Regions from separate parts of the Ferdinandcohnia sp. Marseille-Q9671 genome, predicted to be linked through region 1. Evidence: riboswitches for the same ligand, from Rfam matches in the RefSeq annotation. Region 1 holds a riboswitch; each other region holds the start of a gene.

Region 1 (5,092 bases):
CCAATGTGCGGGAATCATTCACTCAGACTTTGAGAGAGGCTTTATCCGAGCTGAAACAGTTTCGTATGAAGATCTTCTTGCAGGTGGATCCATGACTGCAGCTCGTGAGGCAGGAAAGGTTCGTCTTGAAGGGAAAGAATATATTGTACAAGACGGAGATGTCATTCACTTTAGATTTAATGTATAATACATGTAAGAGGCAAGCCACAGGACAAGCTTTGTTTTGTGGCTGTTTTAATTAAGTTGTTAATTGGTTGATTTTAAGCTCATTCGTATGAAACCTTGGTTTCATACGCCTTTCAGCTATGGCTGAAAGGTGACAAGAATACAGAAAAGGCTTGAGCAAGGTTGCTTGCTCTCACTCTTTTCTGTATTCTTGAACAAATGAGCTTTAAATCTGTAGTTTAAAACATTTCTTGCCTACAGTTTTTTAATGTGCTATAATGTTTTTCTGTGAGTAATTGTAAAAATTGCTCCTTGCCCTTTTTAGTAAAAGGGCCGTTAGTCCAAAAGGAGGTGAACGTGATGAGAAAATACGAAGTTATGTATATCATCCGTCCAAACATTGATGATGAAGCGAAAAAGGCTTTAGTTGAACGTTTTAATGGCGTTTTAACAGACAATGGTGCGGAGATTACAAACGTAAAAGAGTGGGGTAAACGCCGTCTTGCATATGAAATCAATGATTTCCGTGATGGTTATTACATGCTACTTAATGTAATGTCAAACGCTGAAGCTGTTAACGAATTCGATCGTTTAGCTAAAATCAACGAAGACATTATCCGTCATATCGTTGTTAGAGAAGAAGACTAATAAATTATTAAGAGTATAGACTCTGTTTGAATATCCTGTAAAGGAGTGGTTCTGATGATGAATCGCGTAGTTCTCGTAGGGAGACTAACAAAGGATCCGGAATTACGATATACCCCAAGTGGAGTTGCTGTTGCAACCTTCACACTTGCAGTTAATCGAGCATTTACGAATCAGCAAGGTGATCGTGAAGCTGACTTCATTAATTGTGTAATTTGGCGCCGACCAGCTGAAAATGTCGCGAATTTCTTAAAAAAGGGAAGTTTAGCTGGCGTTGATGGTCGTATCCAAACTAGGAATTATGAAGGTCAGGATGGCAAACGCGTATATGTTACGGAGGTTGTAGCAGAAAGTGTTCAATTCCTTGAACCAAGAAATGCAAATGACCAACAACGCAGTGGTGGTAACCCTGGTGGCAGCTATGGCGGTGGCTATGGTGGAAACCAAGGTGGCAATCAAGGCCAAGGTGGCTATGCTCCATTTGGGCAGAATCAGAACCCAAATAAAAACAATCAAGGACCTACAAGAGTGGATCAAGATCCATTTGCAAACGATGGACAACCTATCGATATTTCAGATGATGATCTTCCGTTCTAAACTTGTAAGTTTCTTCGGATAAATTCCTAAGCGGAAGGAGGAGAACTAAATGGCAGGTGGACGTAGAGGTGGACGTGCAAAACGTCGTAAGGTTTGTTATTTCACAGCAAACGGAATCTCAAAAATCGATTTCAAAGATGTAGATTTGCTTAAAAAGTTCGTTTCTGAGCGTGGTAAAATTTTACCTCGTCGTGTAACAGGTACAAGTGCGAAATACCAACGTAAGTTAACAGTTGCTATCAAGCGTGCTCGTCAAATGGCTTTATTACCATATGTATCTGGTGAATAATAGTTAAAAAAAAGCGATGACCGTAATAAACGGTCATTGCTTTTTTTATGTAATCATATATGTATATACAAAAAATTAAGCCCCTGAAGTCTATCAGGAGCTATGTAGTTTAGTATGAAGTTTGTTTTACTACAAAGAACCGAGGAGATGCGAAAATTAATAATGTCATAACTACTGAACAGAATACAAAGGCACCTAACATTGTAATCGCATTGGCAGTAAGTGAGAACCAAATAGCCTCGAATCCTTTCAATTGCTCTGCAAAGAAAACAAATCCTGATACGAAATGCCAAAAGTAACGAGCAAGTGATCCAACAAAGATAGCCAAGAAAATCAAAATAAGAGATTTTGCTCGAGTCCCATTCTGTAAGCTTTGTTGAACACTATTTCTAAATAATCCTGCAAATCCAATAAACGAAAAAGCTAAGAAATAATCAATAGCACCTTGAATTGGATGGATAATCCATGGATCAAAAATTACCTGTAAAAGTCCCCATAAAAATCCCGAAAGGAACCCAATCTTAAAACCCCATCTGAGTGCGATAATAAACACAGGTATCATTGCGAATGATATAGAGATGGATGGACCAAATTTAAGTGACGGCACAAAAATGTCTAATGCAAGAGCCAAAGCAGCAAAGATTGCAGCTTCAATCATTGCCTGTAATCTAGTATTTCTCATAAAAAAACCCCCAATGAAGTGTGTAATGAACAAAACGCACCCCAAAGGAGAACAACTTTAAATAAGTATGAGTTCTCATATCATCCACATTCCTTCGCTAGAATTAACTAACAGGTTCAAAGGGTCAGAACGATATCGTTCACTCTCAGCAAATTGCTCCCCTTGTGGTAACGTTTAATTATTACTACTATCATAATAGATATTAGGGAAAAGTAAAACAAAAAGTTTTATCTACCAATTTATAGGATAGGCTGAGCAATGAAAATGTTTATCCTTCATAGGGTAAACGTTTTTCAAACCAACCCACAATAGTTGAAGACTTTACAGTAAGTCTATAAAATAGAAGGTGATGAAAAATGGGCTCCTGTTTTGAGTAGTACGTTTTTTTATTAGATGAGGTGAAAAGGTGAAGAACACAAGAACATTAACAGAAGGCGCCATGCTTTTAGCTATCTATGGGGTATTATTGCTACTCACTCTATATATCCCTCTCATAGGTGCGTTCGTTTCGTTCCTCTTGCCAATTCCTTTTATCCTGTTTATCGTAAAGTATAAGATGAAGCAGGCAATGCTCTTTCTGTTCATTGCCTTTGTGTTATCAGGGTTACTGGGATCGGTGTTGGGGATCGTACATACGTTAGTATTTGGAATTACCGGAGTCGTTTTAGGTGAACTAATCAACAGGGGAAAAAGTGGAGTTGAATTATTTTTAGGTGCATGTTTGTCCTATCTATTTTCAATTGTACTTTTGTATGTAACAGTCACCTTGATTCTACAAGTGGATGTAGTGGAGGTAGTAAAAGAGGCCTCAAAGGAATCAATTCAAATGACGGAGAGTATAATGGGGGCAACAGGTAATCAAGTAAACACAGATATGATAACAGAACTAGAAGAGTCAGTTGACATTTTGCAGTATCTAATTCCAAGTTTCTTTGCATTTATTGCAATGCTTCTGGCTTTCGTAACAGTGTTAGCTATTAGGCCAATACTTGGTCGTTTACAAGTTCAAATGAATCCATTCCCTCCATTTCGTGACATTTCCTTTCCAAAGAGTATCTTATGGATATACTTGGTTGTATTACTCTTTAGTTTTTTTGAAATGGAAAAGGGAACCTTTGGGTATACAGCGTTTTTAAATTTCTTTTTTATCTTACAATTACTAATGGTTATCCAAGGCTTATCCTTCATTTATCAATATTGCTACAAAAAAAGAATTTCCAAGGCAGTACCAATTGTACTTACAATCCTAACACCATTTCTTCTTTATATAATTCGAATCTTAGGTATAATTGACTTAGGATTTCAATTACGAGACCGAATAAATGAAAAGAAGTAAAACAAAGCTTTAGGAGCTGAAAATTACATGCCAGACTTTTACAAAAGGAAGTTATTTAGCTACCCTATATATGCATTGCTTGTCATTACAAGTGTGTTTAGTGCCATTCTTTTTTATTTTCATTGGATAATTGGGTTAGCAAGTTTTCTGCTCCTTGGATTGATTGTTTATTATTTGTACAAAGCGAATGCCCTGTTAAAAAAGGAAATGGAGCATTACATTTCAACCCTATCTTATCGGTTAAAAAAGGTCGGCGAAGAGGCATTGATGGAAATGCCAATTGGTATATTACTGTATAATGACGAGTTTCAGGTTGAATGGGCAAATTCTTATTTATCAAATTGCCTCGATGCCGATACGCTAGTAGGGAGGTCTCTGTATGAAGTGGAGGAACTGATTGTTCCATTAATTCAACAAGAGATTGAGAGTGAGACAATAACGTTAAATGAGCAGAAATTCAAGGTCATTATTAAAAGAGAAGAGCGACTGCTATATTTCTTTGATGTAACCGAACAAATTGAAATTTCACAGTTATATGAGGCAGAGCGGACTGTATTAGGTTTTATCTTTTTAGATAACTATGATGAAGTCACTCAAGGGATGGATGATCAACGAAAGAGCTCTTTAAATAGCCATGTTACGTCCCTTCTAAATGACTGGGCAAACAAGCATGGGGTGTTTTTAAAGCGATCCTCGTCTGAAAGATTCATCGCTGTCTTAAATGAGGAAATATTGTCAGAGCTTGAAAAAACTAAATTTACAATATTGGACGATGTCCGAGAAAATACGGCAAAAGATAGTGTGGCACTTACATTAAGTATTGGGATTGGAATTGGCGTACAGACTCTTCCCGAACTTGGAACGGCAGCTCAATCAAGTCTAGATCTTGCGTTGGGACGTGGTGGAGACCAGGTGGCCATTAAGTTGCCAAATGGAAAGGTTAAATTTTATGGTGGTAAAACGAACCCAGTTGAAAAACGCACTAGGGTACGCGCTCGAGTGATTTCTCACGCATTAAAGGAAATAGTCACAGACAGTGATAAAGTCATCATAATGGGCCATAAATATCCTGATATGGACGCGGTAGGGGCTGCTATCGGAATTCTAAAAGTTGCTCAGATGAATCAGAAGGAAGGGTATATTGTCCTAAACCCGAATGAAATTGATTCTGGGGTTGGACGTCTGCTGGAGGAAGTGAAGGAAAACTCTGAGTTATGGTCCTATTTTATAACACCAGAGCAAGCGCTTGAAATTGCTTCTAATAATACGTTACTCGTAGTGGTTGATACCCATAAACCTTCCTTAGTAATTGAGGAAAGGCTGTTAACTAAAATTGATAAAGTAGTTGTGATTGATCATCACAGACGAGGAGAGGACT
Region 2 (5,092 bases), on a different contig from region 1:
ATGTTGGCCCCTTATTAATGAGGCAGCAACACTTAATCTTCTTTTTTGCCCCATCGACAGCTGATAAGGGTGCTTTTCTCTATGCTTTGTAAGATGAAAATTTTCTAGTAGCTCCTCTACCTTTTCAGTTACTTCTCTATGGTTTATCTTATCTATTCGAAGCGTGTACGCTATTTCTTCATAGACCGAGTTAGATACAAATTGAAGTTCTGGATTTTGGAAAACAAAAGTCATTATTTTATTGAGCATTTTTCCATTTTTGATAGATTTCCCTTGTAATTCATAGTGACCGGTTGTTTTAATAAACTGCATAAGGGAATGTAATAACGTACTTTTTCCAGCACCATTTTCACCTTTTACAACAATCCATTCTCCTGGTTCTATGGTAGCATCATCAACATAAATTTTCTCTTGTTTCTCCCTATATCCCTTAAAGTGTTTAATGCTTAATTCTGGAAGATTGCTTTCCTTTTTTGGTTCATACTCTTTCCACCACTCATTATTAGTAACAAACTCTTCCCAAACACCCGGATACCATATCCCTTGCTCTCGCATTGTATTCTTATAATCGGATAAAACTTCTTCCTTATATCCATTAACAATTATTTCTCCTGCCTCATTAAATAGAATGATCTGGTCAATTAACTCGAGAACATGTTCAAGCTTATGCTCCACGATAATCAACGTTTTATTATATCCTACCTCTTTCATTACTTCCCAAATTGCCTTTGTCCCCTCTGGATCCAACATTGCAGTTGGCTCATCCAAAAAAAGAACATCAGGGTCTAATGCTAGTACCGAGGCAATGGCTAACCGCTGTTTCATACCACCAGATAACGCTTGGATTTTTGTGTGAACATTCTCAAAGTCTAGACCAACTTGATGTAACAGCTTCTGTATACGCTCATCCATCTGTTCCCGAGGAATTTGGAGATTCTCAAGAACAAAAGCAAGTTCCTCATCTACATAAGGCATACAGAACTGAGAATCTGGATCCTGAAAAACATAGCCCCAGGTAGGGGGAACTTGTAATCCATCCGCTTTCATCGGTACTTCTTGAGAGTTTGGAATAATCCCACTCAACACTTGAAGGAGTGTAGACTTTCCACATCCCGAAGGTCCAAGAAGTAAAACCTTCTCCCCCTCCCTGATAAAACAGGATAGGTCCTTAAACAATAATGACTCATCTCCTGGAAATTTTAATCGAAGGTTCTCGACATAAGTAATAGGTTTCATTCTCTACACCCTTTTATTGTTGATCAAGTGCATCATACTCGCTACTAGCTACTGGGCGCACAAGGTTTGTCACTCCCGTCATTTCTAAGACCTTTACAAGGTAGTATGCGAAGATACCTGCAAACAAAATAGAACCTAAAAATCTAGCTACCAGGAATAATGTTAGATTCCATGCAGCTAAATCCCCAATTTCACCATAAGCAAAATCCATAATGATTGACCCTAAACAGGAGGATAAAGCTGCTAGTACTACCACAGCAATATTAAATCTCTTGTAACGAAAAGCCATAAATACCATTTCAGCAAACAATCCCTGAACAACACCATAGATAAGAACTGTTAGGCCCCAAGGTGACCCTAAAATAAACTCTCCTGAAGCAGCAGCAATCTCAGCCAAAAGTGCAACTCCTGGTTTACGAATGACTAAATACGCAACTGTCGCTGCAATAAACCACATCCCATACAAAAATTGATCAGCATGTAGCCCTAGTGGTTTTACAAGGTAGTACAAGGAACCCCATAGGATATAAATAACTCCAAAAGCGATCGCAATTACAATGGTTACCAGAATATCGGATAGTTTTAGCCCTTGTCTCATAAGTGTTTCTCCAACCCTTGAACACTTGAAATATGTAATTTCGTTTCTACTGGCCAACATTCTAAACGGTAAGCCATTTCCCAGAAAGAATATTCGTATTGACTACTAATCAGAAAATGTTCTTTCATTCTTTCACGGTCTTCCTCCGTTACTTTTTCAGCTATCTCATTTAATCTATGAATTTGTTCTTCTACAAGGTCTTTAAACCAATCGCCCCCATATGCAGCAATCCATTCTTGATAGATAGGTTCGTCTGGTTTGCACTCTTGTAGTCTCTCGCCAATTTCATAATATAGCCAATAACAAGGTAAAATGGCTGCGATAACATCTCCTAAATGCCCATTGTATGCTGCTCTGTACATATGTGACGTGTAAGCATACGCTGTAGGTGCAGGCTTAAAGTTTCGCTTCTCTTCCTCAGTGATACCTAGTCTCTCTGAAAAGCTTCTATGAAGAGCAAGTTCTGCCTCATAGGTTCCTTGTGCATGAATCGCAAGTCGATTCGTCGTATGTAAATCCCCTGCTTTTGCTGCACCTATTGCTTGAACTTTTGCAAAATGAGTTAGATAATAAGCATCCTGCATGACATAATAGCGAAACGATTCAATTGATAATGAGCCATCTCCAATTCCCTTTACAAACGGATGTTCAAAGCTTGCCTCCCAAATTGGATTTGCCTCTTTGCGAATTCTTTCTGAAAATAACATTACCTTACCTCCCGTTTTTTTTTGACAAAGAAAAACCACCTTCTCGCCCGCAGCGTAAAGAAGGTGGTTTTGGGAAATTATCATACTAAAAAAAGAGACCCATTATCCACTTCCCTACGCTGGTGTCAACCAGATCAGGTTCTAAGAGTCTCAAGGTCATGACTAATCAATCCTCGATCTCAGCCTTTGGATAAATGTCATTTTAACTATGTTCATTAAGATAAGAACAGTTGCAGACATTTACCTTTTTTTAAAGGCACCCCTAGCGGAAAAAACATACTTATTGAATTTTCTTAATTGTAATCATAACATGATAGTTTACATTTTCAAGCTTTTTATTTAAATCTACATTTTAAAAAGGTGGTTATTCTACATACACAGCCGTACCATACGCAATAATTTCTGACGCATTTTGCATGACCGCTGAGGTTTGTAGTCGCATCCCAATAACTGCATTTGCACCTTTTGCCTTAGCATCCTCAACCATACGGCCAATAGCCTTTTGACGAGCTTCCTCTAGCATTTCAGTGTAATCTGAAATCTCTCCCCCAACAATCGTTTTCAGTCCTGCCATAATGTCTCTACCTATATGCTTGGACTGAACCGTACCTCCTCTTACAAATCCTTTTAGTTCTTTCACTTCTTTTCCAGGTACAAAATCAGTAGTCACGATAATCATTTTGGTCATCCTCCTCTTTTTCTCGTTTTCTGTCCCAAACTAATAATGCAAATAATAGAACAATGGCAACCATGTAAAAAGAATAAAACGTAATAGCCCGCTTAATATCAATGAACAAATACACTAGTCCAATAATTTGTCCTACTACAGCTATGGTCAATACAATATATTTCGCTATGCTCCTCATTAATTCCTACCTGCTTTACGTCGATAAATTTTTCTTGCGAAAATCAGATAAAAAACAATTGGCATTGGTGTTTGAATTAAGCCCCAAATCCCCCAAAACCAGTAGTTATGCCCGCGCCTTCTTGCATCTAAAAACAACCAAAAGCTCTGAATAAGTAAAATTAAAACAATGACAATCCAGAATTTGATATCATACTCTTTCATGTTCGTACCACCTGGTTTCGGTAGCGAATGTAACTATAGATAGGCAGGCTTATTGTTGCGATTCCCTGGATAATCACAAATACAACAGGAATCTGGAAAAACGATGTAATAAGAACCGTTATCATAAATAGTGCGATTAAAATAAAGATTGTCAAATCCCGTCTAAACTTTTTCCTCTGTCTTTGCTGTTCAACCACAACCATTTGTTCAAAATCTCGCAAATCAGGAGTGAAAACCGAATAATTGTTATCAATTTTAGTGAAAGCCTCATTTATTTCTTTAATGGTATCTGTATCTTCTTCATGTAGTTGTTTGTCTTTTAGTAGAATGAGCTTGTTTTTCTTCATTTGGTCTCAACTCCTTTCTTACTGTTTGTATCCCATTATAAATTCTAGATTTAACAGTACCAAGAGCAATTTGTAACATATCTGCTATTTCTTCATACGAGTATCCGTAATAATGCTTCAATACGATTGGAATTCGAATTTCATCCGAAAGCCTTCCAAGCGCTGCAAGAACATCATTCCAGTCCTCCGATTGGTTTTCAAACTGCCACTTCATTTTACGTAATGCCTGCTCCTGGTCCTGGTAATTTTTTTCCCGTTTCTTTTTACGAAGTTGGTCAATATATAGATTGGTAGCTATCGTAATGAGCCAAGAGGAGAATTTCGCTTTGCCATTATACATTTTGATTTTTTCCATACTTTTCATCATCGCCTCTTGTGCAAGATCTTCTGCTATATCAGGCTTCATCGTAACCTTTATTAAATATTTTACTAAAAAAGGATAATGCTCCTTAAAAAGCATGGCAAATGCTAGCGAGTCACCACGCTTAGCACTGCGAATCAGTTCCTTTTCATCCATGGAATGAATTCTCCCCCAAGAAAATTTGGTTATCTCTTTGGTGTTTCGATAATAATACGATTGAGCTAGGTAAAAAGTTCAATTTATTTTTATTTTATGTGTCAGTTATGTATATTTTACCCGATTAATTGAAAAAGAAGCCCCTAGAGGCTCCTATTTCAACTTTGTAATTATTCGTTACTTTTAGAATCGGATTTTTTAGATTGCACTAATTCTTCAGTTAGTTGATCAATACTATTTTTGACATTGCCTTTTCCAGATAGATTTTCAATGATTTCTTTTACATCTATACCAGATGAAGCTTTTAATGATTCCTGTAAAGTGGACATTAGGTTTGTAGCATAACCAGTCACTTTATTGGCACCGCTGTTTTCTCCATTGCTACCAGTGTCGACAACCGTAATTTTATCAATATTTGATAATGGTGCAGCCACTTCTTTCGCATATTGAGGAAGCATTTTAATAACCATATCGAGGATCGCAGCTCTTCCATACTGCTCGAAGGCTTCTGCAATTTTTTGTTTTGCCTCTGCTTCAGCAAGACCTTTCAAGCGGATAATGTCAGCTTCAGATTCCCCTTGTGCACGTTGCGCTTCGGCTTTTGCAAGACCATCGATA
Region 3 (5,092 bases), 2.0 Mb from region 1:
AAAAAACCCATTTTCAAAAGGAATTAGTATGGCAATTGCATTATCAATATTAGCCGTTATTAGTCTCGCACAAAACTATACACAAAGCTTAATTCCTGAAGCCAATGATGGAATTGGTATTTCAAATCATATGGCGTATTGGATTATCGGTGAAGATAGATGGTCCCAAGAAATGTTTAAAGCTATGTTTGAACAATCCGTTTACTTTTCTTTACTTTTGATTGCTGCCTATCCAATTGTTTTAATACTTGAATCAAAGTTTGGTAGGAAAGTTGCATAAATAGTCTTTCGAGAGCCTAGTTGATTATGAAAAAATGTAATTCACAAACAGGTGCGTTGATCCTAGAAGGAACATGCACCTATTTCGTATGTTCTTGTACAATCGAAATAAGTTAATTACCAAATAGATGGGTTTATTTGGTAAACTAAGGGAGATAAATGGAGCCGCAGCAGGAGGGTGATGTAAACAATGAAACATGTAATAGGTTTGTATGTTGTTATGGCCATAATGGTGTTTGTTACGTTAACGAGTGAATTTATTTTTAAAGGAGATTTCTCAGCTATTGCCAGTTGGTTAATCGTTATGTTGTTTCTGTTTGGAACGATATGTTTTGCTAATGCAAGATATTACTTATCCAAGAAGTAAATTACCGTATTAGACAGGTGGTGGTAGCATTTGATCTCAGAATTGAAGAAATCCGAATTTCATAGATGTAGAGACTTGCTAAACGAAAGTGGTCAAATAGAAGCGAAAGCTGTAGGCGAAGGAGTCAATCCTGGTCGTATATTTGTCGACAACCTTGATGCTCCGACTACGGGACTGATTTGGTTAGGGAATAACGATGGTTTTATCTTTATTGGGAATGAAAGGAACGAAGAGTTCAATACCCAATTCAATCATTTTATAGATTCAGTACTTGTACCAGAGGCTAGAAAGGTAGGGTTAACTTGGTTTGAGGGGATTGGTAATCATCACAAATGGGATGAAACGATTCAAAAGATATGTAAAAACCGTAAACTAGGTAGTTGGAATCAGAGGGTTTATACATTGCAAAGGGACGACTTAAAAGAAAGTTTAGTTCCTATTGAACAAGGATATACCATTGTTAAAATTAGTGAAATGCTTTATACCAACAGTGATCATTCAATTAAAAACATTGAATTTTTACATTCCAAAATAACTGAGTTTTGGTCTTCTCCTGAGAGATTTTTTCTTGAAGGCGTTGGGTACTGTGTTGTGTATCAAAATGAAATTGTAAGTGTCTGTTTCTCGGGGTTTGCAGTTGACAATGTTCACTGTATTGATATTGAAACATTGAAAGAGCATCAAGGTAAAAAGTTAGCGCAAAGAGTAGCGTTCGCATTTGTAAGAGATTGCTTGGATCATCATTTCGTTCCGTATTGGGATTGTATGGAATCTAACAAGCCTTCGATTGCGGTCGCAGAGAACATAGGCTTTCGACTTGTATATGGCTATAAAGGATATGAATTTAAGTTTGATTAATGTTTCCGTTAACGGGGGTGTTTAACGCTCAACCGCTTGTCTTTTCATATGGGCTATGGTTAACTAATATCTAGTAACTTAATAATCTAACAATTCGACTAGGGGAGCATGTAGTGCTGAGAGATAGAAATATCGACCCTTTGAACCTGATCTAGGTAACACTAGCGTAGGGAAGTGGAGTTGGTACGTTTCGTGTTTGCGAGTAACGATTACCCAATCCATTTCTAGTAACTAGTGATGGGTTTTTTATTTTTACCCCCCCTATAGTCGAAAAATAGGAAGGGGAAATGATAGTGGGCAATTTGTTTACAGATCGTTTATGGACTCGAGTTGAGCCAATTTGGAATTCGTATTTGGAGCATCCTTTTGTGAAAGGAATAGGAGACGGTACATTAGATAAGGAAAAATTTAAGCATTATATGAAACAGGATTATGTATACTTGATTGAGTATTGTCGCCTTTTTGCGTTAGGAAGTGCAAAGGCTCATGATTTAAAAACGATGGCCACTTTTGCAAATTTATTGCATGGTACTTTGGATATTGAAATGGATCTTCACCGTCAGTATGCGGCGAAATTTGATATTACGAATGAAGAGCTTGAGGCAACTAAGCCTGCAGCAACTACGACTTCATATACGAGTTATATGCTGAACGTAGCCCAGCTTGGTGGTGTTGAGAATGTTGTGGCAGCTGTTCTTGCATGTGCATGGAGTTATAATTTTATTGGAAAAGAGCTCGTAACATGGCAAGGAGCAGCAGATCATGAATTCTACGGTGAGTGGGTGAAAATGTATTCATCCGATGAATTTACAGCATTAGCCGAGGATTGTAAGAATCTAATTAATGAAATCGCAAGTGGAAAACCAGATCGAGATTTAGAAGCTCTTGAGGAAATCGTGGTCAAAACAAGTCTGTTTGAATACATGTTTTGGGATATGGCAGAGAACCTAGAAGAATGGCCAGTTAGATAATCAATTTTATGGGAACACACGCCTTCAATTTGGAGGACTGTGTTCCTTTTTTCTATTATTTACTTTTTTATAACCTTCAGCCCTTCATGTTCAACGTTTTTACTCTTTCAATCGTTATTGCGTGGTAGAATAGTCAAGGCAGCCCAAATCGTAAGAAAATCTTAAGAAATGCATGCAGGGATTGTTAAGATTTGATTGCTATCATTTCCTTATAGTAAATACTAAAGGGAGTGATACAGATGTTACCACCATGTAGGAGTGAACGATTATGAATATTTTAGTATGTGACGATGACAAAGCCATTGTCGATGCAATTGCAATATATTTAGAAAATGAAGGCTACACCGTATATAAAGCTTTCAATGGACTAGAAGCTATTGAAGGACTCAAAAGTCATGAGATTCATCTTATTATTATGGACATTATGATGCCGAAGATGGATGGGATTCGAGCAACGATGGAAATTAGGAAACAACATAATATTCCGTTACTTATGCTTTCTGCTAAATCTGAAGATCATGACAAAATATTAGGGTTGAATTTAGGTGCAGATGACTATATCACCAAGCCTTTTAACCCGTTGGAATTGGTTGCAAGGGTCAAATCTCAGCTGAGAAGATTTACATCATTAGGTGGCCTTGAAACGAATAGCAACGTCTATCAGTCTGGGGGCCTTTTAATTGACGATGAAAGGAAAACGGTCACTGTCGATGGCGAGGAGGTCCATCTTACGCCAGTTCAATATAAAATCGTAAAGCTGTTGACAGCAAACGCAGGTAAAGTATTCACGATTGAAGAGATTTATGAAAAGGTTTGGAATGAACCATCCTTTAACCCTGAAAATACCGTAACCGTTCATATCCGAAAAATCAGAGAGAAAATCGAAATAAATCCGAAAGAACCAAAATATTTGAAGGTGGTGTGGGGAGTTGGATATAAAGTGGAAAAATTATAGCCATTCCATCATGACAAAAATCATTGTTTTTATCATTGCAATCCTGTGTTTTACAGGAATGGTTCAAGCAGTTGCTGAAGTGGAGATTGTAAATGATGGAGAGTTTGGTAGTGTAACCGAGGACCGTTACATAGAAAGTCGGTCATATGTACAAGAAAGTGAAAGGTTGATTCATGACCTCACAAGATTACTAGGAAAGTATAAAAATGAGGAACATATTTTAAGTGGCAAAACCATTAGTCAGGATGAATGGAAAGATGTTGAGGAGAACTTATACTACTCAGAATTTGAATATCATTCTAGACTGTATGATCCAGAGCTAGGAAAAGAGAAGAACTACGAAAACTTTAAAGAAGAATTTGCCGACAGACTTACTGAAACGAAAGAACAGATGATCAAGGAAGATATGAGAGAATATCATATGCTCGTGCAAAATCTCGAAAATTATGATCCATTGTTTTATGCCAGTGATGGCACCAATGTATTTTCAAATAGTTCCATGACTAAAAAAGAAGAATTTGCAGCGTATCCAGCTTATCTACTCTTTGAAGAATACAAGAAAGAGTTGTATCCAAAAGAGACAGAAGAAAATGAGTATTTATATCGAATTACAGAACAAATTGATGAGTTAGATATGGAAAATACAGTTGTTTTTGTTGGGTTTTCGAAACAATTTTTAGATAAAAAATCGGAAGAGTGGCAAGAAGGCAAGGCCAATGCGACAACAAACTTATATCGTTTACTAGGATATTTGGCAGGATTTATTCTTTCATTTATTTATTTGGTACTTGTAATTGGTAGAAAATCTTTTCAAGATAGAGAGTTGCACTTCCGCCCGGTAGAAAAACTCTATAATGACATAAATATTATTCTTTGTATTCTGCTTTGGCCACTTTGGATTGTATTAGTGGATGACGTGTTTGAAAATATGGTAGGAATGTTTCCAGTCATTACAATTCCTTTTGCCGCACTTGAAGTAGCATTGCTTCTGTTACTCGTAAAGCATAGTAAGAATAGAACGTTTTTCAAGCACACATTGATCTATACAGTCATTTACAAGTTTGTGAAATTTTTTGGAGATGTATATAAATCAGGTAGCGTTGGTGTTAAGACAGTCTTACTTGTAGTAGGGTATCCGTTATTGATTGCAGCAACGTTTTTCTTGTTCCCGATTACGATTGGGGTAGCAGCTTGGTTTGCTTATAAAAAGGTCAAGACCTTCCAGAGTATCCAACAAGGGATAGAAGTTATTAAGGAAGGAAATCTTCATCATCGCATTGAAGTGCCAGGAAATGGAGAGTTTGCAAAACTTTCTACGAATATCAATAGCATTACCGATGGCTTGAAAAAGGCAGTGGATAGTGAACTCAAAAGCGAACGGTTAAAGACAGAGCTGATTACGAATGTTTCACATGATATTCGAAATCCGTTAACTTCGATTATTACGTACGTGGATCTTTTAAAAACTGAAAAGGACGCAACAAAAACAGGCGAATACATTGAGGTGCTTGAACAAAAAGCACAAAGGCTCAAACTTTTAACTGATGATTTATTTGAAGCTTCAAAGGCTTCGAGCGGGAATATTCCGGTGAACGTTGAGAAAATTGATATCATATCTTTACTTACCCAGGGGCTAGGGGAAGTCAACGACAAAATCGAAGC
Region 4 (5,092 bases), on a different contig from region 1:
TTGCTGCAGGTTCCCTAAGATTACCAGGTTCCTAATAATTGGTAAAGTACATACCCCCACCTAACATTTGTATTCGTATTTTCTCTCATATCTGCCTATACTAATAAAAAAACAATTGGAAAGGATGTAACATGAAAAAGAGTTTACGAGATTATGGAATTCAAATTGGTACATTGCCTACAGGACCTCAAAATAAGATTACAGATGTAAAAGGTGTTAGAGTAGGTCATTCAACGATAGATAATGGGGATATCCAAACAGGTGTTACGGCAATTTTTCCTCATGGGGGAAATATTTTTAACAATAAAGTTGTGGGTGCCTCATATGCTATGAATGGGTTCGGAAAGACGATGGGAACCATTCAAATTGAAGAGCTTGGGACAATTGAAACACCGATTCTGCTCACCAATACGTTATGTGTAGGAGAGTGTGCTAGCCATCTAATTGATTACATGCTTGAACATAACGAGGAAATCGGGGATAGCACGGGGACTGTTAATGCAGTTGTTGGTGAATGCAATGATATGTATGTAAACAATATCCGTAAACGATCCATTACAAAAGAACATGTTCGAGAGGCATTAGAGGCTGCAGATATTTCATTTGAGGAGGGCAGTGTAGGTGCGGGGACAGGGATGAAATGCTTTGGTTTAAAAGGTGGCATTGGTTCTTCTTCAAGAGTCCTTACTTATCCACATGGTACCTATACTCTTGGGGTACTAGTACTCTCAAATTTTGGCGAAATGGAACAGTTTCGATTGAATGGAAATCTTGTGGGACCCATGCTTAAAGAGAAATTAGGTGTAAGGGAACAAGACGGTGACAAAGGTTCAATTATGGTACTAGTAGGTACCGATTTGCCGGTCACCTCTCGTCAATTAAAACGGATCATTAAACGAGCTTCAGTTGGACTTAGCAGAACAGGTTCGTTTATTGGAAATGGAAGTGGGGATGTTTTCATTGGCTTTTCAACGGCAACAACAATTAGCCATGAAAACAAAGGAGAATTGCTTTCTCTAAAAGTCATTCACGAAGAGGATATGGACCATGCTTTTCTAGCTGTGGCTGATGCAACCGAGGAAGCAATTCTACAATCAATGCTACATGCAAACACAACAATAACCCGTAACGGAAGCACATTATTTTCACTAGCTGATTATATGAAAGTTATCTTACCAAATTGACGTTGTGGAGGTTAATACAACATGACGAAACCGATTATTGGCATTACCTCACATGTTGAACTAGATTTTAAACATACGCTGTCCAATGATTACATTCAAGCCATCCTTAAAGCTGGAGGAATTCCAGTCATTTTACCGATTGGGATTGATGAGGATGTTGCTCAAATTGTTGAAAAACTTGATGGACTCCTTGTAACAGGGGGAGGGGATATTGACCCAACCTTATTTGGTGAGGAGCCTCATCCGAAGCTTGGAACGATCTCCCCAGGTAGAGATAGTTTTGAACTATCGATTATTCAAGAAACGCTTACAAAGGATTTGCCAATCCTTGCAATATGTCGGGGAATTCAAATATTGAATATTGCACTAGGCGGGGATATGTACCAGGATATTTACACACAGCATGACAGCCAATTGCTCCAGCATTCTCAAAAAGCTACAAGGGATCATCTAGCCCATTATGTAGAAGTAAAAGAAAATAGTCTACTAGCCACAATTTCGGGAGAGACAAAATTTAGGGTTAATACGTACCATCATCAGGCAGTCCGACATGTACCTTTTCCACTTGAAGTGTCAGGTGTTGCCTCCGACGGTATTATCGAGGCAATCGAGAGTAAGGAACATTCCTTTGTGTTAGGGGTCCAATGGCATCCAGAGTGTCTGGCGGTCAACGGAAATGAAGTGGCTAAGCGTATTTTTACTAGGTTTGTAGAGAGTTGTTAAAGGATAATGTATGATGTTATCGAGGTTTATCCAATGGTCAAAAGTAATATGGAGTTTAACATCTGAGTATTTCCGTATATGTCCAAAAGTCTTGATATAAATGGAGTTTAAACTAGGACTTGTTCAAGATTTATCCAGAAGTCATGACAAAAATATAAATTAGCCCAAAGAAAATGGAGCAAGACCCTGTTAGCAGGGTCTTGCTCCATTATCTCCAATACTCCAAATACTCGTAATTGTCGGTAGGTACTTTTTTAACCACTTCGTTTGCATCATTACGATAGATTTCATATTCACGATAGATTTCTACTTTGTTTCCATTAATTACTTCCGTATCTACTAATTCCATTTCATAGGTTGGAATTAACTCTTCCACCGCGTTTTCAGCATCTGGATTGGCAGAAACTTCTTCATTTGGGGTCATATCAGAAACAACAATCTCATCCTTATACCTGTATACATCGTCTGCCTCCATAATACCGACCACAAATATAATTGAAAGAATGCCAATGGCTACCATGAATTTATTCAATGTTACCAAACTCCTTTTCCTGAGCACAAATTCCTTTAATTTATCTATATGCATAACTGAAAAGATTAGGACAACTAATCACGTCACAAACTTTAGTAAAAAGAGTATGGATATATTTTTTAATAGATGTTACAAAATAAGAGAAACATATAAATCAACGGGAGGAGATGTCTGTGAATTTCAATCTATATGAGGCCATAGAAGTGTTGGAACGTACACCACAAACTTTGGAGCATTTTTTATCAGGAATATCAGCAGGGTGGCTCACTTGTAACGAAGGGGAAGGCACGTGGAATGCCTCAGACGTGATAGAGCATTTTATTGAGGGTGAAAAGAACAATTGGATACCACGATTAGAGTTCATCCTAACTGAAGGTGAAGGTAAGCCATTTCCTGCATTCGATCGTTTCTCACATTTGAAAAAAGAAAATCGTTCAATTGAAGAAAAGTTACTTGAATTTAAAGTGATTCGAAAACAGAATATCCTTAAATTGAAGCAACTTGTTCACACTCAAGAATTCCTTGAGGTGACAGGGTATCATCCAGCCTTTGGAATTGTAAAGGTAAGGGAATTGTTATCAACATGGGTCGTACATGATTTAACACATATTTCGCAAATTGTACGGGTGATGGCGGAAAGATATCGAGATGATGTTGGTCCATGGACCGAATACTTAGGAATTCTTAAAAAGTAACAAGGCTATTTCTAACAGGATGATTGCGAAATATGTTATACTACATTAAAAGTGAATAAAGTTAGGGGAGCTTGCACATGCAGGCTGAGAGTAAGCGAAACGTAGCTTTAACCCTTTAACCTGATTTGGATAATGCCAACGTAGGGAATGTAAGTAAGTATGTATATTCATGCGGTATATCTTTTTTAGGTATACCGCTTTTTTGTATTCATCATTCAGGAGGAATCGAAATGTTTGAACAAATCCTAGTAAATGTGAGAGAAAATTGCCCACTTGTACATAATATTACAAACTATGTAACTGTAAATGATGTGGCAAATATGGTGTTGGCTTGTGGGGGATCTCCAATTATGGCGGACGATCCAAAGGAAGTAGAAGACATTACAAGCATTTGTAACAGCTTAGTCATTAATATTGGAACGTTAAATGAACGAACAATAGAATCTATGATTCTAGCAGGAAAAGCTGCAAACAAACTAGGACGTCCTGTTATTTTGGATCCAGTAGGTGCAGGTGCCTCAACATTGCGGACGAATACTGCTTACCGCTTATTACACGAGGTTCAATTCTCTGTGATTAGAGGGAATATGTCTGAAATAAAAACAGTCCATCAGGGTAGCGGGAATACCAAAGGCGTAGACGCTGCTGAAGAGGATGTAATCACCGAAAACAATCTAGAGGGCGACATTCAATTTGCAAAACAAGTAAGTAAGCAAACTGGAGCGGTTGTTGCAATAACTGGTGCGATTGATATTGTTGCAAATGCAGAAGAAGCTTTTATTATCAGAAATGGTCACCCCATGATGGCTAAAATTACAGGTTCTGGTTGCATGCTCACATCTGTGATTGGTGCATATTGTGGGGCTAATCCTAGTGAAATTTTACATAGTACCGTACTTGCAGTGAGTGCTTTTGGATATTGCGGTGAGCAGGCCTATAAGAATGTGGAAGAGACCAATGGAGGAACCTCATCGTTCCGAACCTATTTGATTGATTACATGAGCATGCTAGATTATCCAACATTAGAAGGTGGAATGAACATTGAAAGTAAGTAAAGAAACGATGCTTTTATATGCGGTAACAGACCGTGCATGGACAGGAAAACAAACACTAGTTGAACAGGTGGAAGAAGCCCTAAAAGGTGGAGTGACATTTGTCCAACTTAGGGAAAAAAGTCTGGATTTCAACATATTTTTACAGGAAGCAAAGCAAATAAAAGAACTTACAGACTCCTATAAGGTTCCTTTTGTTATTAATGACAATGTCGAGATTGCACTTGCATGCGAAGCCGATGGAGTTCATGTTGGACAAGAGGACTTGCCAGTTGAAAAGGTGAGAGACATGATTGGGCCTGGAAAAATTCTTGGTGTGTCTGCACAGAACGTGGAACAAGCTATTGCTGCTGAGAAGGCTGGTGCAGATTATTTGGGAATTGGGTCAGTATTTCCAACAAGCACTAAGCAAGACGCAAAACCGATGACGTTTGAAACGGTACAAGAAATATGTAGAAGCGTATCAATTCCAATTGTTGCAATTGGCGGAATAAATGAATCCAATATTTTGGAGTTAATGGGAAGTGGAGTTGATGGGGTTGCGGTTGTGTCTGCCATTTTTGCAAAGACAAATATTGTTGAAGCAACCCAAGAATTACGAACTCTTGCAACAAAAATGGTCAACCAAAAATAAGAGTGGGGAGTAGTATTTTATGAAAAAGGTACTTACAATTGCTGGCTCTGATTGTAGTGGAGGAGCAGGTATTCAAGCCGACATCAAAACAATCACCGCACATAAAATGTACGCAATGAGTGCAATTACAGCTCTAACTGCACAAAACACAACGGGAGTATTCGGTGTTGTTGACTCTACACCCGAATTTGTAGGCCAGCAGCTTGATAGCATTATGACAGATATCTTTCCTGATAGTGTGAAAATTGGAATGGTTTCTTCTCCTAAAATTA

What was found. Region 1 has a riboswitch for thiamine pyrophosphate ahead of thiT (energy-coupled thiamine transporter ThiT). Riboswitches for the same ligand answer to the same signal wherever they lie in the genome.
Region 2: it holds a riboswitch for thiamine pyrophosphate, as region 1 does, so the genes downstream of both, tenA (thiaminase II) here and thiT (energy-coupled thiamine transporter ThiT) in region 1, are expected to answer to the same signal.
Region 3: it holds a riboswitch for thiamine pyrophosphate, as region 1 does, so the genes downstream of both, tenA (thiaminase II) here and thiT (energy-coupled thiamine transporter ThiT) in region 1, are expected to answer to the same signal.
Region 4: it holds a riboswitch for thiamine pyrophosphate, as region 1 does, so the genes downstream of both, thiM (hydroxyethylthiazole kinase) here and thiT (energy-coupled thiamine transporter ThiT) in region 1, are expected to answer to the same signal.

The regions. Positions count from the first base shown of each region.
Region 1 covers NZ_CDRJTA010000001.1:2,223,774-2,228,865, reverse strand. The annotation lists gene ychF (redox-regulated ATPase YchF) at 1-187, shown strand, start outside; gene rpsF (30S ribosomal protein S6) at 526-813, shown strand; gene ssb (single-stranded DNA-binding protein) at 868-1,407, shown strand; gene rpsR (30S ribosomal protein S18) at 1,457-1,696, shown strand; gene thiT (energy-coupled thiamine transporter ThiT) at 1,806-2,378, opposite strand; TPP riboswitch at 2,451-2,551, opposite strand; gene ACWNMY_RS10985 (YybS family protein) at 2,785-3,714, shown strand; gene ACWNMY_RS10980 (DHH family phosphoesterase) at 3,742-5,092, shown strand, end outside.
Region 2 covers NZ_CDRJTA010000004.1:150,860-155,951, reverse strand. The annotation lists gene ACWNMY_RS16060 (ABC transporter ATP-binding protein) at 1-1,236, opposite strand, end outside; gene ACWNMY_RS16055 (ECF transporter S component) at 1,250-1,834, opposite strand; gene tenA (thiaminase II) at 1,831-2,541, opposite strand; TPP riboswitch at 2,636-2,815, opposite strand; gene ACWNMY_RS16045 (YbjQ family protein) at 2,906-3,220, opposite strand; gene ACWNMY_RS16040 (hypothetical protein) at 3,201-3,407, opposite strand; gene ACWNMY_RS16035 (sigmaY antisigma factor component) at 3,407-3,610, opposite strand; gene ACWNMY_RS16030 (YxlC family protein) at 3,607-3,957, opposite strand; gene sigY (RNA polymerase sigma factor SigY) at 3,911-4,474, opposite strand; gene ACWNMY_RS16020 (SPFH domain-containing protein) at 4,645-5,092, opposite strand, start outside.
Region 3 covers NZ_CDRJTA010000001.1:207,975-213,066, reverse strand. The annotation lists gene ACWNMY_RS01120 (hypothetical protein) at 1-280, shown strand, start outside; gene ACWNMY_RS01115 (hypothetical protein) at 470-646, shown strand; gene ACWNMY_RS01110 (GNAT family N-acetyltransferase) at 677-1,504, shown strand; TPP riboswitch at 1,595-1,694, shown strand; gene tenA (thiaminase II) at 1,792-2,475, shown strand; gene ACWNMY_RS01100 (response regulator transcription factor) at 2,744-3,430, shown strand; gene ACWNMY_RS01095 (histidine kinase dimerization/phospho-acceptor domain-containing protein) at 3,405-5,092, shown strand, end outside.
Region 4 covers NZ_CDRJTA010000004.1:587,982-593,073, forward strand. The annotation lists gene ACWNMY_RS18080 (DmpA family aminopeptidase) at 132-1,184, shown strand; gene ACWNMY_RS18085 (gamma-glutamyl-gamma-aminobutyrate hydrolase family protein) at 1,206-1,907, shown strand; gene ACWNMY_RS18090 (hypothetical protein) at 2,116-2,439, opposite strand; gene ACWNMY_RS18095 (DinB family protein) at 2,613-3,134, shown strand; TPP riboswitch at 3,188-3,298, shown strand; gene thiM (hydroxyethylthiazole kinase) at 3,365-4,189, shown strand; gene thiE (thiamine phosphate synthase) at 4,176-4,820, shown strand; gene thiD (bifunctional hydroxymethylpyrimidine kinase/phosphomethylpyrimidine kinase) at 4,840-5,092, shown strand, end outside.